One region of the Plantactinospora sp. B5E13 genome, then DNA from elsewhere that is predicted to be linked to it. Evidence: riboswitches for the same ligand, from Rfam matches in the RefSeq annotation. Region 1 holds a riboswitch; the other holds the start of a gene.
What was found. A riboswitch is a leader RNA that binds a small molecule or an ion and turns the genes downstream of it on or off. The one in region 1 is predicted to bind S-adenosylmethionine.

Region 1 (7,727 bases):
CGTGGCGCGTGGCAACTCGGCCTGATCGTGCTGCTCTCGATCGTGGTCACCATCTTCCTGGGCGGCGGTCCGGCGGTGGTCACCCAGGCGGCGGCGACCGCCGTGCTGATCGTGACCGTCATGCCCTCCATGTCGAACGTCGAGGCGCCCCGGGTGATCGACGCGCTGATCGGTGGGGCCGCCGGGCTGGTGGTCATCGCGCTGGTCCTGCCACTGAATCCGCTTCGGGTGGTGGACCGGGCGGCCCGGCCGGCACTGGGCCGGCTCACCGAGGAGCTGACCGAGACCGCGGAGGCGCTCAGAACCCGGGACGCGCCCCGGGCGCAGCGGGCCCTGGACCGGCTGAACGAGGTCGAGGAGCACCTGCAGGGCTTCGAAGAGGCGCTGGAGGGCGGCCGGGAGACCTCGATCCTGTCGCCGGTGCGCTGGCACCGCCGGCCGGCGCTCACCCAGTACGTGGAGAGTTCCCAGTTCATCGAACACGCGGTGCACAACAGCGGCACGCTGATCCGGCGCGCGGTCACCGTGCTGGAGGACGACGAGCCGGTGCCGGAGGAGTTGGCGACCGCGGTGGCGCTGCTGGCCGACGCGGTGAAGCTGCTTCGCAAGGATCTCGGGATCGGCATCGAGCCGGAGGCCGCACGGGAGCAGGCGCTGCAGGCGATCGGGCAGGCCGGCCGGGCGTACGACGAGGGGGTGGGGTTCTCCGGCAGCGTGGTGGTCGCGCAGGTCCGGACCGCCGGCAGTGACGTGCTCCGGGCGACCGGCATCGAACGGACCGAGGCGAACCGGCTGGTGCGGCTGGCGGCCGGCGGGCACCCCGACGACGCCACCCAGGCCGCCCAGAAGGCGGCCCGCGAGGGCCAGACGACCCGGTCGGGCGGGCAGCGTCGCCGCCGGGCCATCTAATCCGGCCGGCCTGACCTGCCGGCCGGCTCAGCTGGCGCCGGTGAGCGTACCCAGGGCGGTCAGCAGGCGGTCGACGTGCTCGCGGCCACTGCCCAGGCCGATGCTGGCCCGCAGCGCCGTGCCCGGCAGGTCGGTCCGTCCGGTTCGGGTGGCCGCCTCGGTGAGCAGGCGTCGGGCCAGCGGATGGGCACAGAACTTCCCGTCCCGAACTCCGATCTGCCACCCCCGGGCGAGTTCCGCGGCGACCTCCGCCGAATCCCGGCCGGCGACCACGAACGACACGATCCCGACCCGGGGCGCCTCGGCGGCGAAGGTACGCAGTTCGCACACCTGCGGCAGCGCGGCGAGTCCGGCCCGCAGGTGGGCGAGGAGGGCCTGCTCGTGGGCGTACAGCGCGGCCCGGTCCGCAGCCTCCAACGCCGTACAGACAGCGGCCAGCGCGACCGCGCCGAGCAGGTTCGGGGTGCCCGCCTCGTGTCGGGCCGGCCCGGTCGTCCACCGGACGTCGTGGGTGGCGGTGCCGACCGCCAGGGTGGCCCCGCCACCGGCCAGGTACGGCGGGGCCGCGTCCAGCCAGTCCGACCGCCCGGCCAGTACGCCGACCCCGAACGGGGCGTACAGCTTGTGTCCGGAGACCGCGACGTAGTCCACGTCCAGCGCGCCGAGGTCGACCGGGGCGTGCGGGGCGAGCTGGGCCGCGTCCAGGGCGATCCGGGCGCCGTACCGGTGGGCGGCCAGGGCCAGTTCCGCGACCGGCCAGACCTCCCCGGTGACGTTGCTGGCCCCGGTCACCGCGACCAGGATCGGCCCTGTCCCGTCGGTGCCCCGGCGCAGTTCCCGTAGGGCGGCGTCGAGCGCCCGGACGGCTGCGGCGGGGGAGTCGGGGACCGGCAGCCGGACCGTCCCGGTGGGCCACGGCAGCAGGTTGGCGTGGTGCTCGCCGCCGAAGGTGACCACCCGGGCACCGGGCGGCAGGGCCCGGGCCAGCAGGTTCAGCGCGTCGGTGGTGTTGCGGGTGAAGATGACGTGGTCACCCGCGCGGACGCCGAGGAAGTCGCCGACCTGTTCCCGGGAACGCTCGTAGGCGAGGGTGCTGCGCCGGGACAGCGCTCCGGCGCCCCGGTGCACACTGCCGTACCAGGGCAGAAGTTCGGCCACCGCGTCGGCGGCGGCCCGGGCGCACGGCGCGGTGGCGGCGTAGTCGAGGTTGACCTGCCCGGGTACGCCGAGCACGTCGAGCGGCCTGGCACCCGGCACGGTGCGGCCGTTGTCCGGCACGGCGACGCCGGCGGCCGGCGCGTTCCCGGCCTCCCGGGGTGCGGTACGGCGGGAACGGGACGCGAGGGTCGTACTCATCGGGGTACCTCCGGCAGTCCAGGGACCCCGGAGTGGGATTGGGTCGGGGCCCGCGCTTGCCTGGCGCGGCGGTGCGACCAGGCCCGGTCATCACCCGGGGCACCCCACCGCGAACCTCGACGAGGGTTGCCGGCCAGCAAGCCGGGGCTGAACGCTGGCACTCGTGACCTGCCGGTGAGCATAGCCGGAGCGGAAGTGGTGAGACCAGGCTCTGCCGGATGTGACTACGCTGACGTCATGGTCGACACCCCGCCACCCGGTGCGCCCACCTCCGCACCGTCGCCGGTTCCGCCGGGATCGTTCCCCCCGGCACCGCCCGGTGGGCTGCCGGTGGTCCAGGTCCGGTCGCCACGGTCCGGACTGGGGTGGCGCCGCATCCTGGTGCTGGTCGGGGTGATCCTGCTGATCGCCGGCTGCGCGGTGTTGATGCTGCTCACCCTCGGCCAGCGGCTCGGCATCACCGCGCTGGTCGTCGGACTGGTCGCGGCGATCGTGCCGGTGCCGGTCCTGGTCGCCTGTTTCCTCTGGCTCGACCGGTACGAGCCGGAGCCGGTCAAGTACCTCGTCTTCTGCTTCGGTTGGGGCGCGGCGGTGTCGACGTACGCGTCGCTGAACGTGAACGGGTTCGCGGCGGACCTGTTCCACTCGGCCGGACTGTCGGATTCGCTGGTGGCGGTCCTGGTCGCGCCCTTCATCGAGGAGCTGACCAAGGCGCTGGGCCCGATCCTGCTGCTGCTCTTCCGCCGCCGGGAGTGGTCCGGCATCACCGACGGGATCGTCTACTGTGGCCTGTCGGCGGTCGGGTTCGCGATGGTGGAGAACATCCTCTACCTCGGCGGACTCGGCTACGCCGAGGGCGCCAGCCAGTACGGCCCGGCCACCGGCACGATGAACGTCATCGCGATCTTCATCTCCCGGGTGCTGATCAGCGGCTTCGCCCACCCGCTCTTCACCGCGATGACCGGCGTCGGGCTGGGCGTCGCGGCCCGCTCCGCCGACCGGGCGGTCCGGATCACCGCGCCCCTGGCCGGCCTGCTGCTGGCGATGATCCTGCACGGCACCTGGAACCTGGCACCCACCCTCGTCGAGCAGACCGGGCAGCCGCTGATCATGCTCTACAGCTACATCAGCCTGATGGTGCCGATCTTCCTGGGCATGGTCGGGCTGGCCATCTGGCTGCGCGGCTGGGAGGGCCGACTCACCGAGCGCACCCTGCCCGACTACGTACGGGCGGGCTGGTTGACGCCGCCGGAGGTCGCCGCGCTGAGCAGTCTCGGCCGGCGGCACGCGGCCCGACAGTGGGCCCGCCGGGTGGCCGGTCCGCACGGTCTGCGGGCGATGCGCGGATTCCAGTACGCCGCCACCCGGCTGGCGCTGCTCCGGGACGGGATGGTCCGGGGCCTGGACGCCAAGCCGGCCGCGTTGGCCCGTTCGGTGGCCGAGGAGCGTCGCCTGCTCGACGAGCTGCAGGCGGCCCGGCAGGTATTTGTCGGCCGGGACCCGCAGGCGCCACCCGGGTTCTGGGACGGGACCCGCTACCACCTGACGTTCCCGGACGGGACCAGCCGGCCGGTGGAGGCGCCGAGCGAGCCGGTGGTGCCGATCCCGGTCGTGCTGGTGCCGGCGCCTTCTCCCGGCCCGGTTCCGGGCGGCTACGGCCCGTCCGGGTGGTACGGGACGGGCGGACCGTCGACGGTCCCGGGCGCCGGCCCGGGCCATCCGTCGCCGTACCGACCGTCCACGGGATTCTGAGCCGGGTCGCCACCGGCGCTGGCCGGCGGGCCTGTCAGAGGTAGAGGCCGGTGGAGTCGTCCTCGACCCGTCGGGCGGCAACCGCGTGCACGTCGCGTTCGCGGAGCAGCACGTACTCCCGGCCGTGCAGCTCCACCTCCGAGCGGTCGTCCGGGTCGAAGAGCACCCGGTCGCCGGAGACGATGGAGCGGACGTTCGGGCCGACCCCGACCGCGGTCGCCCAGGCCAGGCGGCGCCCCATCGAGGCGGTCGCCGGGATGACGATGCCGGCGGTCGAGCGCCGTTCGCCCTCACCGCCCTCGGTACGCACCAGCACCCGGTCGTGCAGCAGGCGGATGGGCAGCCCGTTGTCGTTGTTCACGTCGGCGGTCACGTCGGGAAACGGTACCGTGCCCGGCGACCGCGTCGACCTGCGCCTCCTCGGCCCCACCCGGCCCGGGACGGTGCCGATCCCGGGGCCCGGCAGCCGCACGCGGCGCGAGCCGGGCTGTACCGGTCCGGCTACCGTAGGGAGGCCGATTCTCCGCCACCAGGGGAGGCACGGGTGGGTTCTCAGAACGGGGAGGTGCGCGTGAGCCGCTTCGAGCAGCTGCGGGCGAGGTTCCGTCGCGCCTACGCGTCCGGGCGGTCGGAGAGCCGGCCGTCGTCGCCGGCGGATCCGGGAGGGGTCATCGCGGCACCGCCGCCACCGCCGCTGAGCGAGGAGACGCCGCCGGTGGCGCACCACCCCTCGACGTCCAGCCGGGACGACGAGGACGTGCCGCACGCGCTGCGGATCGCCGCCGCCTGGTCGTGGCGGCTGATCGTCATCGGGCTTGTCGCCTGGGCCCTGCTCAAGGTGATCGGCACGATCCGGATCGTCATCATTCCGCTGGCCATCGCGCTGCTGCTCTCGGCCCTGCTGGCCCCGGCGGTCGGCTGGCTGCTCCGGGCCCGGTTCCCCCGGTCCCTGGCGACCGCGGTGGTGCTGGTCGCCGGTCTGGCGGCGGTGGTCGGCACCCTCACCCTGGTGGTGAACGAGTTCGTCCGGGGCGTACCGGATCTGAGCCGCAAGACCACCGACGGCATCCGGCAGATCCAGGACTGGCTGCGGACCGGGCCGCTGCACATGTCGGACCGGCAGCTCGACTCCTACATCGAGCAGGGCGAGCGCTGGCTCAACGAGAACACCCAGTCGCTGACCAGCGGGGCGGTCTCGACCGCCGCGACCGTCGCCGAACTGCTCACCGGCGCGCTGCTGGTGCTCTTCGCCACGTTCTTCTTCCTCCGCGACGGCGGCAAGATCTGGCGGTTCATCGTCCGGCTGCTGCCGGTCGCCGCCCGTTGGCGGGTGGACGACGCCGGGCGCGCCTCCTGGAACACCCTGGTCGCGTACGTCCGGGCGACCGTACTGGTCGCGTTCATCGACGCGGTCGGGATCGGCATCTTCCTCGTCGTCTTCGACATCCCGTTCGCGTTCCCGCTCGCCGCGCTGGTCTTCCTCGGCGCGTTCATCCCGATCGTCGGCGCCACCCTCTCCGGCGCGGTGGCGGTGCTGGTGGCCCTGGTCGACAGCGGCTGGGTCACCGCGCTGATCATCCTCGGCGTGGTGATCGGCGTACAGCAGGTCGAGGGGCACATCCTGCAGCCGTTGATCATGGGTCGGGCGGTGGCGATCCATCCGCTCGCGGTGATCGTCGCCATCGCGGCCGGTGTGGTGCTGGCCGGGATCGTCGGTGCGCTGGTCTCGGTGCCGCTGGTCGCCGTGCTGAACACGGCGGTACGCCGGCTGGCCCACCGGCGGCGACCCGAGGTGCCGCCGGACGCCGTGGTGGTGGCCCCGACCGCCCCCTGACCGCCGCCGGTCGGCCGGGGCCGCCCGTCCCGGCCGGGTCGGTACGCCGCCCGGCCCCCCCGTCCGTCGGGTACGGCCGGCGCGGGCCGGCTCAGCCGCGGCCGAGCCGCTCCAGGGCGCCCCGGGCGATGTCCGGCCGGGTCGTGTACCAGAACGGCGGCAGCGAACGCCGGAGGAACGGGCCGTACCCCCGGGCGGTCTCCAGCCGGGAGTCGAGCACCGCCACCACGCCCTTGTCCTGCATCGAGCGGATCAGGCGACCCACCCCCTGGGCCAGCCGTACGGCGGCGATCGGCACGCTGACCGCGGCGAACCCGGACCCGCCGGCGGAGTCCACCGCCGCCGCCCGGGCCGCCGCCAGCGGCTCGTCCGGCCGGGGGAACGGCAGCCGGTCGATCACGACCAGTTGACAGGCGTCACCCGGCACGTCCACGCCCTGCCACAGCGACATCACCCCGAACAGGCAGCTCGCCCGGTCCTCCCGGAACTTGCGGACCAGCAGCGGCAGCGCCTCCTCGCCCTGCAACAGGATCGGCAGGTCGGTACGGGCCCGCAGCAGCTCGGCGGCCTGCAGTGCGGCCCGCCGGGACGAGAACAGCCCGAGGGTACGACCACCGAGTGCCCCCACCAGCGCGAGCAGTTCCTCGCCGGCGGCGGCCGGCAGGCCGGAGGCGCTGGGGCGGGGCAGGTGCGCGGCGACGTACAGGATGCCCTGCCGGGCGTAGTCGAACGGGGATCCGACGTCGAGGGAATGCCAGCCCGGACCCGAGTCCACCGACCCGGACCGGTCCGCGGCTCCCGGCGGCTCCGGAGCCGGCCGGCCGGCGCCCCGGTCCGAGGCCGTCTCCGGCGTCGTCGGGCCCGTGCCCCGGCTCTTCGCGGCCATCGCCGACGCCATCGCCGACGGGGCGGGCGGGGGCGTCGTCGGCAGCTCCAGGCCGAGCGACCGGGCCACCGTGTCGAACCGGCCACCGAGGGCCAGGGTGGCCGAGGTGGCGACCACGGTGCGCTCGTCGTACAGGTGGGTGGCGAGCGTGCCCGCGACCGAGAGCGGCGCGACCACCAGGGCGCGACGACCGACCGGCCCCTCGGGCTTCTCCACCCACGCCACGTCGTGGTCGGCCTCCTCCAGCAGCCGCTGGGCGGTCGTCGACAGCTCGTCCAGCACCGCCTTGGCCTGCTGTTTGCGGACCGGATCGGGATCGTCGGCCTTGATGTCGCCGATCTTCTCCAGCGCGCCCCGGGTGGCGGCGTCGAGCAGGGTGCACGCCTCCCGCAGCGGGGCCGGCAGCCCGCCGGTGATCCGCCCGGCCGGCGCCTCGGTCAGCCCGACCGCCAGCGCGTCGCCGGCCGCGACGAGCGCTTCGGCCAGCTCCGGGTCGACCAGCGGTCGGGTCCGTTTCGCCGCCCGGTCGATCAGCTCGGGGACCAGTTCGGCCTGGGCCGCCGAGGAGACCCGGTCGGCGAGCTCGTGCGCCTCGTCGACGATCAGCAGCTTGTGCGGCGGCACGATGTGCCGTCCGGCGAGCATGTCGACGGCGAGCAGGCTGTGGTTGGTCACCACCACGTCCGCCTCCCGGGCCCGGGCCCGGGACGCCTCCGCGAAGCACTCCGCGCCGTACGGGCAGCGGGAGGCGCCGACGCACTCCCGGGCCGGCATCGACACCAGCCGCCAGGCCTGGTCGTCCACGCCGGGGTCCAGTTCGTCCCGGTCGCCGGTGTCGGTCTCCATGGCCCAGTCCCGCAGCCGCTGGATCTGTTTGCCGAGCCGGCCCGCCTCACCGAGCCACCTGGTGCCGCCGCCCCCACCCCGGGCCGGGGCGTCGAAGAGGGTGTCCTCCGGCTCGTCCTCTGTGGAGTTCTCCAGCCGGGCCAG
Region 2 (7,727 bases), on a different contig from region 1:
CATCGCCCACGACAACCACTTCGTCAACAACACCGTCCAGTTGCCGTGGCGGGCGAACGGCATCGCGATCTACGGCGGTTACGGCAACTCGATCGAGAACAACCTGATCTACGACACGATGAACTACCCGGGCATCATGTTGGCGACCGACCACAGCCCGCTGCCGTTCTCCGGGCAGACACTGATCGCGAACAACGCCCTCTACCGCACCGGCGGGGCCTTCTGGAACGAGGACCAGGAGTTTGGTGCGATCACACTCTTCCCGGCGACCCGGGACATCGTCGGGGTCACCATCAGGGACACCGAGATCCACGACTCGACGTACGACGGCATCCAGTTCAAGACCGGTGGCGGCAACATGCCGGGGGTGGTGATCAGCAACGTCCGGATCGACCGGTCCAACAACGGCGCGGGCATCCTCGCGATGGGCGGCGCCCGGGGCAGCGCGACCCTGACGAACGTGACCATCACCAACTCGGCCACCGGCAACATCGTGGTCGAACCGGGATCGACCTTTGTGATCAACGGCGGCTGACCCGACCGGCACCGGCGGACGTGCTCCCGAGGCGCCACGCGTCGGGAGCACGTCCATGACCGCCCACGGCCGCCCGCCGTGCTCGGGGGCGACCCCGTCCCGGCTTCCGGTCAGTCCTCGGCCTGCCGGCGCAGGAACTCGCGTTTGAGCTGTTCCCGGTGCTCGTGATCCCGCTTCCGCCAGTCGGCCATGTCCGCCTCGGAACGCTGCCGTACCTCCTGCTCGGGATCCCAGTCGATCCCGAGGTCGCGGATCTCCCGGTAGACCATCTCGGCCGGCACCCGGAGCCGGCGCAGTCGGGCGAGGAGGTCGACCGTGTTCAGCCCGGCCAGGGAGACGGTGACGGTCTCGGCGGAGTCGTAGAGCACGGTCGCCTGCCACTGGGCCGGTGGTGCTCCCTCGATCCGCAGCGCGACCGCCTGGTGGGGCGGGGTCGCGGAGGCGAGGAAGACGAGGACCGGATCGTCGGAATCCACACCGGCGGCGGTCCTACCCGGAGGGCCGACGGTTCGTCGTCGCCGTACCCGCGCGGGAGACCGCCGTCAGCGCACCCGGGGGAGGACCGTCAGAGCACCTGGGAGAGGAACTGCCGGAGCCGGGGACTGCGTGGCGCCGCGAAGAGTTCGGCCGGTGGGCCGGCCTCGACCACCCGGCCCTGGTCCATGAAGACGACCTGGTCGGCGACCTGCCGGGCGAACCCCATCTCGTGGGTCACCACGACCATGGTCATGCCCTGTCCGGCCAGGTCGGCCATCAGCGACAGCACCCCCTTGACCAGTTCCGGATCGAGCGCCGACGTCGCCTCGTCGAAGAGCATCACCCGGGGTGACATCGCCAGGGCCCGGGCGATCGCCACCCGCTGCTGCTGACCGCCGGAGAGCCGGCCCGGTCGTACGTCCGCCTTGTGCCGTAGGCCGACCAGGTCGAGCTGGCGCAGTGCCACCTCGTCGGCCTCGTCCCGGGAGAGGCCCTTGAGCTGTCGGAGGGCCAGGGTCACGTTGCGCCGTACGGTCATGTGCGGGAAGAGGTTGAACTGCTGGAACACCATGCCGATCCGCTGGCGCAACTCGTCCGGGTCGCCGGAGAGCACGCTCTGCCCGTCGAGCAGCACGTCACCACGGTCCGGCTCCAACAACCGGTTGATGGTCCGGAGCAGGGTCGACTTCCCGGAACCGGACGGGCCGATCACACACGCGGTCTCGCCGCGGCCGACCTCCAGGTCGACGCCGCGCAGCACCGGATTGCGTCCGAACGCCAGGTGGACGTCCCGGGTGGCGACGCTCACCGACTCGAAGACCCGGCCGGCGGCCGGGTCGGACGAGACGGCCGGCGACGTCAGGTCGGTCACCGCCACGGTCCGGTTGTCGCCGACCCGGTCCGTCGACGGCTCGGCTCGGTCACCGTCGGACATGGGGGCCTCCCTCCGTCGACGTGGGCAGTGGGGTCTCGCCGGCCGGCGCCAGCGGATCCTCGGGCTCCGGCCCGGCGGCCCGACCGTCGCGCAACCGCCGGTCGACCCAGTTCACGAGGTGGGTCAGCGGCACCGTGATGGCCAGGTAGCACAGGCCGGCGAGCAGCAGCGCCGACTCGTTTCCGGTGTTCGCGGCGTAGTCCTGGCCGATCCGGAACAGCTCCCGCTGGCTGGCCACCAGGCCGAGGAAGTAGACCAGGCTGGAGTCCTTGATCAGGGCGATCAGCTGGTTGACCCAGGCCGGCAGGACCCGGCGTACGCCCTGCGGGATGATGACCAGACGCATCGCGGCGGCGTGTGACAGCCCCAGGGCCCGGGTCGCCTCCAGCTGGCTGGCCTCCACGCTCTGGATGCCGGACCGGAAGATCTCCCCGATGTACGCCGCCGCGATCAGCGACAGGGCCAGGATGCCGAGCGGGTACGGGTTGGGTCCCCACCAGGCGAGCCCGAGGGGGGCCAACCCGACCCCGATCAGCAGGATGGTGACCGCGGCCGGCAGCCCCCGGAACACATCCGTGTAGATCCGTGCCGGCCAGCGCAACCATCGGGTCCGGGCCAGGCCGGCGACGGCCAGCAGCATGCCGAGCAGGGTCCCCAGGATCGCGGAGACGAGCGCCAGCAGCAGCGTGTTACGCAGCCCGACCGTGAGCATCTCGGGTAGCGCCTCGCGCATCGACTCCAGGTCGAAGAACGTCTCCCACAACGTCCTCAGCGTCTCCATCGCTCCACCTGTCTCTGCTCGCTCGTCTCCTGTGGAGGGTCAGGCCGCCGGCGTACCGGTCGGGCTGGCCGGCGCGGTCGGGGCGCCGCTCGGCGTGCTGCCAGCGCCGGCCTGCACCGGTGGGAAGGTCACGGTGCCGCTGCCCGGCTTGAAGGTCTCCGGGATCGGCCGACCCGGGTAGTACTGGTCCTGGAGGCGGGTCCAGGTGCCGTCCTGGACCACCTCGTCGAGCGCCTTGTTCAGGGCCTCGCGCAGCGGGTCGTTCCCCTTGGCCACCGCGAACGCGGTCGGCGCCGAGCTGAGCTGCTTCTCGGCCAGTACGATCTTCCCGCCACTGTCCTGCGCGGACTTCTCACCGATCTCGGCCGGGGCGATCCAGGCGTCGGCGGTCTTGGCCTTGAGTTGGTTGATCGCGCCGTTGTAGTCCGGCACCCGGACCGGGTCGAGCCCTTCGGCGGTGGCGTAGTCGTCCTGGACGGTGCCCTGCACCACCACGACCCGCTTGCCCTTCAGTTCGGCGAAGCTCCTGATCGGCGAGCCGGCCGGTACGTCGAGTCCGAAGTAGCCGAAGTCGTAGCCGTTGGTGAAGTCGACGGTCTTCTTCCGCGCCTCGGTGATGGTGATCGAGGACGAGCCGGCGTCGAACTTGTGGTTGTTGACCTGGGCGAGCAGTGCGGAGAACTCGGTGCCGACGAACTCGACCTTCAGGCCCAGCCTCTGCGCCACGGCGGTCATCAGGTCGTTGTCGAAACCGGTGAACTTCCCGTCCTTGAGGAAGACGTTCGGCGGCGCGTCGGTCAGCGTGCCGACCCGCAGCGTGCCCGGTTGCAGCAGGTCGTACGGGTTGTCGGCGCTGTCGGCGGAACCTCCGCCGCAGGCCGCGACCGCACCGAGCAACGCGACGGCGGCGACCCCGGAGAGCAGGCGGGTGGTCAGGGTGTTGAGGCGCATTGTGTGGAAACTCCAGGAAATATCCGGCGGGCGACGCCGACACGGACGCGCGGCCCGCGACCGTGCACCGGTCGTGGGCGTGCCGCAGCGTCGAGGTCAACCGCCTCGAGGGGATCAATCAGATGGTCGGAGATCCGCCGACCGGCGGGCGGGGTCAGGCGTGACCGCGACAGAGCATGGTGCTGATCCGGCACAGGTCGACATGTCGACGCCACCGGTGCCAGGTGACATGGAGCCGGCTCGACCGCTCGGCCCGGGTGGTAGGCACTGCGAACCTCCATCGGTCCTGGCGGTAGCACCCGCACCCGTGGTGGGGGGTTGCTGCGACGTCGACGAGCCAGGTCTCTCGGTCGCTCTGGATGGCCGGTGCAGAGTCTACGCAGCCGGTGGCCCGACGTTCCAACTGGTCAGCGCGGTTGGCGCTGTAATCCTTGCCACGCTTCGCCCGGCCGCCTGGCCGGGAGGGCCCCTTCCGTGCCACCGGCTACCGCCCGGGCGGCAGGAAGGTGCCCTCCGGACCGTTCAGACCTAGCGGACCGTGATGGTCAGATGACTCGACATCGTGGCTCCGGCGCTGTCGGTGACCGTCAGCCGGGCCGTGTAGGTACCCGGCCGGGCGTACGAGTGGGTGGCCGAGGTGCCGTGCACGACCGGGGTGTTGTCACCGAAGTCCCAGGCCCGGTCGGTGATGGTCCGCCCGGCCGCCGGGGTGGCCGTACCGGTGAACGCCACCGACAGCGGCGCCGTCCCGGTCCGGGGGTTCGCGGTGACCGAGACCGTCCCGCCGGTCTCCCGTTTCACCCCCGCGCCGTTGAAGCGCAGCCAGTCCAGGGAGAGCAGGTCGGGTGTGCCGCCGGCCTGCGCCGGGTTGACGAAGACCAGGTAGAGGGTGAACGTCCCGCCCGGGTTGGCCAGGTTGACCGTCGGCGAGACCACGTTGTCCCAGCCGCCGGTGCTGCCGACCGGCATCGTGCCGAGCAGCTGCCCGGTCGGCGAGTCGGCCCGGAACTCGACGGTGCCGCCGGTGCTGCCCGAGCTGACCGCGGCGGTGACCGAGCCGATCCCGGTCAGGTTCACCGGACCGAAGCTGATCCACTCGCCGTGGTCGACGTCGCCGACCCGCCGGCCGGCCCGGGCGGTCGTCCGCTCCAGCACCTGGATCCCCTGGGCGGCGTCGAAGTGCTCCGCCTCCCTGTTCTTCGGCTGCAACTCGTGCCAGACCGAGCCGACCAGCGCCAGCACCCCGCCGGCCGCGCCGCCGTCGGTGTACTGGGCGGTCAGCACCGTGTAGAGGTTCTGGCCGGGCCCGTGTCCGTCCCCACCGTTCGCCTCCGTGGTGACCGTGCCCGAGCAGCCGAGGTAGTTGTCCATCGGGTGGCTGTGGCTGTCGTGGCCGAGGTGGGTCTGGGTGACCACCCGGTCGCAGGCGATGCCGCTCTCCTCCGGGTCGGTGACCGTCACCGCGTACGGGATCTGGTCGCCGAAGTCGAAGAAGCCGCCGTTCGGCACGCTCAACGCCACCGCCGGCCGGGTGTTGCCGACCGTGATCTGCGCGGTCGCCACCGAGCTGAGCCCACGGGCGCTGGTCACGGTCAGCCGGGCGGTGAACTGACCCCGCTCGGAGTACGTGTACGTCGGGTTCGTCGCCGTCGAGTCGGTGTCGCCGTCCCCGTCGAGGTCCCAGGCGTACGTGATCGGCGTGCCGTCGGCGGAGGCGGAGCCGGTACTGGAGAACCGCACCGTCAGCGGTCCCGGGCCGCTGTCGCGGTCCACGCCCACCTTCGCCACCGGCGGCCGGCCGTTCGCCACGTAGTCGATCCGGTAGATCCCGGCGCCCTCGTTGCTGCCGCCCCGGCCACTGCCGCTACCGACCCCGAAGTCGATCACGTAGAGCGAGCCGTCCTGGCCGAACTCGGCCTCGAAGGGCTGGATCCAGCTCATGTCACCGAAGATCCCGTTGATCGACTGGAGGTCGCCGACCCGGGTCGGACCGAAGCGCGGGTCGGCGAAGGTCTGCGCCGTGTCGTGGATCGACAGCGTCTTCCACCACTGCCGGGTCAGTTCGTAGACGATCCACTTGCCCTCGTAGTACTCCGGGAACTTCGTCGGTCTGGGGTTGGCCGGGTCGTAGTCGTAGACCGGGCCGCTCATCGGCCCGCCGCCGCCGGTGCCCAGCTCGGGGAAGGCGGCCGAGGCCGAGTAGGCGTACCAGACCAGTGCCGGGCGGGCCGCCGGCAGGTTGGTCAGCCCGGTGTTGTTCGGCGAGTTGTTGACCAGGGCGCCGCAGTCGAACTTCGGCCCCGGCGTCGAGGTGGCGAAGTTGTAGTCGTTGAACGGCACGTTGTCGCCGGTGCAGTACGGCCAGCCGTAGTTGCCGGCACTGGTGATCCGGTTGAACTCCACCGTCCCCTCCGGCCCCCGGTTCGGGTTGGCGGCCCGGGCGTCCGGCCCGTAGTCGGCGACCAGCAGCGCGTCGGTGAGCGGGTCGACGGTGATCCGGAACGGGTTGCGCATCCCCATCGCGTAGATCTCCGGCCGGGTCCGGGCCGTACCGGGGGCGAAGAGGTTACCGGCCGGCACCGCGTACGTCCCGTCGGCGCGGGGGGTGATTCGCAGGATCTTGCCCCGCAGGTCGTTGGTGTTCCCGGAGGTGGCCTGCGCGTCCCAGGCCCGCCGGCCGGCCCGCTCGTCGATCGGGGTGAAGCCGCCGGACTCGAAGGGATCGGTGTTGTCCCCGATGCCGGCGTAGAGGTTGCCGTGCCGGTCCATGGCCAACGAGCCGCCCATGTGCGAGTTGGCCCGGCCCTCGCCCCGGTAGGTGGGGATGGTCAGCAGTCGCCGCTCGCTGCCCATGCTGATCGTGTCGCCCGCGACCGTGAACCGGGACAGGTTGAGCTGGTTGGCGGTCTTGTCCGACCAGAGCAGGTAGAGCCAGTTGTTGGTGGCGAAGTTGTTGTCCAGGGTCAGCCCGAGCAGCCCGTCGGACTGGCTGGTCTGGGTCGGGGTGTAGGCGAAGTCGACAAGCGTACGGACGGCCAGTGTCTCCTGGTCGATGACCTTGACCGCGCCGGTCCGCTGGATGTAGAAGACCCGCCGGTCCGGTGCCACCGCCAGCTCGAACGGGTCGGCCAGGTCCTCGGTAACCAACGGCACCCGCTGGAAGTCGCCGGTCCGGGTGGCGCCGCAGTCGCCCGGCACGGCGCCGGCCGCCCACTCGATGCCGCCGCGCAGGTGGGTCAGGAACGCCGGCTCGGCGAAGGCGGAGCCGGCGTGCCCGCCGGCGGTGAACCAGGACCGGCCGCCGTCGTAGTTCTGGCACCACGAGTACGCGTGGTCGTGCCCCTCGTCCAGCCCGGGGATGCCGTCCCGGACCTTGACCTGGGCGAGGGTGTGCACCTTCCCGGTCGGGTTGGTGCGCCAGTTGTACCACTCCTCGCCGCGCTCCCACAGCTCCGGCAGGTCCTTCGTGGACGGGTGCGCGTCGTCCAGCACCTTGATCCGACCGGGGTACGTGCCGCCGGTGGCGGAGAAGTCGGGATGGAAGTCGAAGATGGTGCCGACCAGGCCCTCGTACCAGGCCCAGTCGCGTTCGCTGGCCGAGGCGGCGTGCAGCCCGACCCAGCCGCCACCGGCCCGGACGAAGTTCTGCAACGCGACCCGCTGCGCCGCGTCGAGCAGGTCACCGGACTCCGGGGTGGAGTTGGTGTTGTTGAAGACCAGCGCGTCGAAGCGGCCGAGGTTGGCGTCGGTGAAGGCGGCCGCGTCGGTGGTCGCCTCGACCTCGAAGTTGTGCTCGGCGCCGAGCCGCTGGATCGCGGCGATGCCGGCCGGAATCGAGTCGTGGTAGAAGTTCGTCGTCTTGGAGAAGACCAGGACCCGGAACCGGGGTGCGGCCGAGGCGGGGACGGGCGCCGTGCCCAGCAACAGGGTCACGATCGCGAGCAGGGCGAGGACGGTCGTGCGGTGGCGTCTCATACGGGCGCTCCCGGACTGGAGGAACGGGGAAATGGAAAGCGCTTACCGCCGCCGACCTGCCCAGCCTAAGGGAA

Region 2: linked by a shared signal. The riboswitch ahead of ABGB05_RS14025 (ABC transporter substrate-binding protein) and the one ahead of ABGB05_RS05065 (aminotransferase class V-fold PLP-dependent enzyme) in region 1 are both predicted to bind S-adenosylmethionine.

What each region holds. Positions count from the first base shown of each region.
Region 1 covers NZ_JBDPLT010000003.1:282,219-289,945, reverse strand. Annotated here, with positions in the region: gene ABGB05_RS05070 (FUSC family protein) at 1-909, shown strand, start outside; gene ABGB05_RS05065 (aminotransferase class V-fold PLP-dependent enzyme) at 937-2,265, opposite strand; SAM riboswitch class IV at 2,313-2,434, opposite strand; gene ABGB05_RS05060 (PrsW family intramembrane metalloprotease) at 2,503-4,017, shown strand; gene ABGB05_RS05055 (co-chaperone GroES) at 4,052-4,390, opposite strand; gene ABGB05_RS05050 (AI-2E family transporter) at 4,562-5,851, shown strand; gene ABGB05_RS05045 (ATP-dependent DNA helicase) at 5,943-7,727, opposite strand, start outside.
Region 2 covers NZ_JBDPLT010000012.1:144,474-152,200, forward strand. Annotated here, with positions in the region: gene ABGB05_RS14005 (CARDB domain-containing protein) at 1-535, shown strand, start outside; gene ABGB05_RS14010 (hypothetical protein) at 646-1,011, opposite strand; gene ABGB05_RS14015 (amino acid ABC transporter ATP-binding protein) at 1,101-1,946, opposite strand; gene ABGB05_RS14020 (amino acid ABC transporter permease) at 1,933-2,727, opposite strand; gene ABGB05_RS14025 (ABC transporter substrate-binding protein) at 2,767-3,678, opposite strand; SAM riboswitch class I at 3,953-4,044, opposite strand; gene ABGB05_RS14030 (ThuA domain-containing protein) at 4,207-7,653, opposite strand.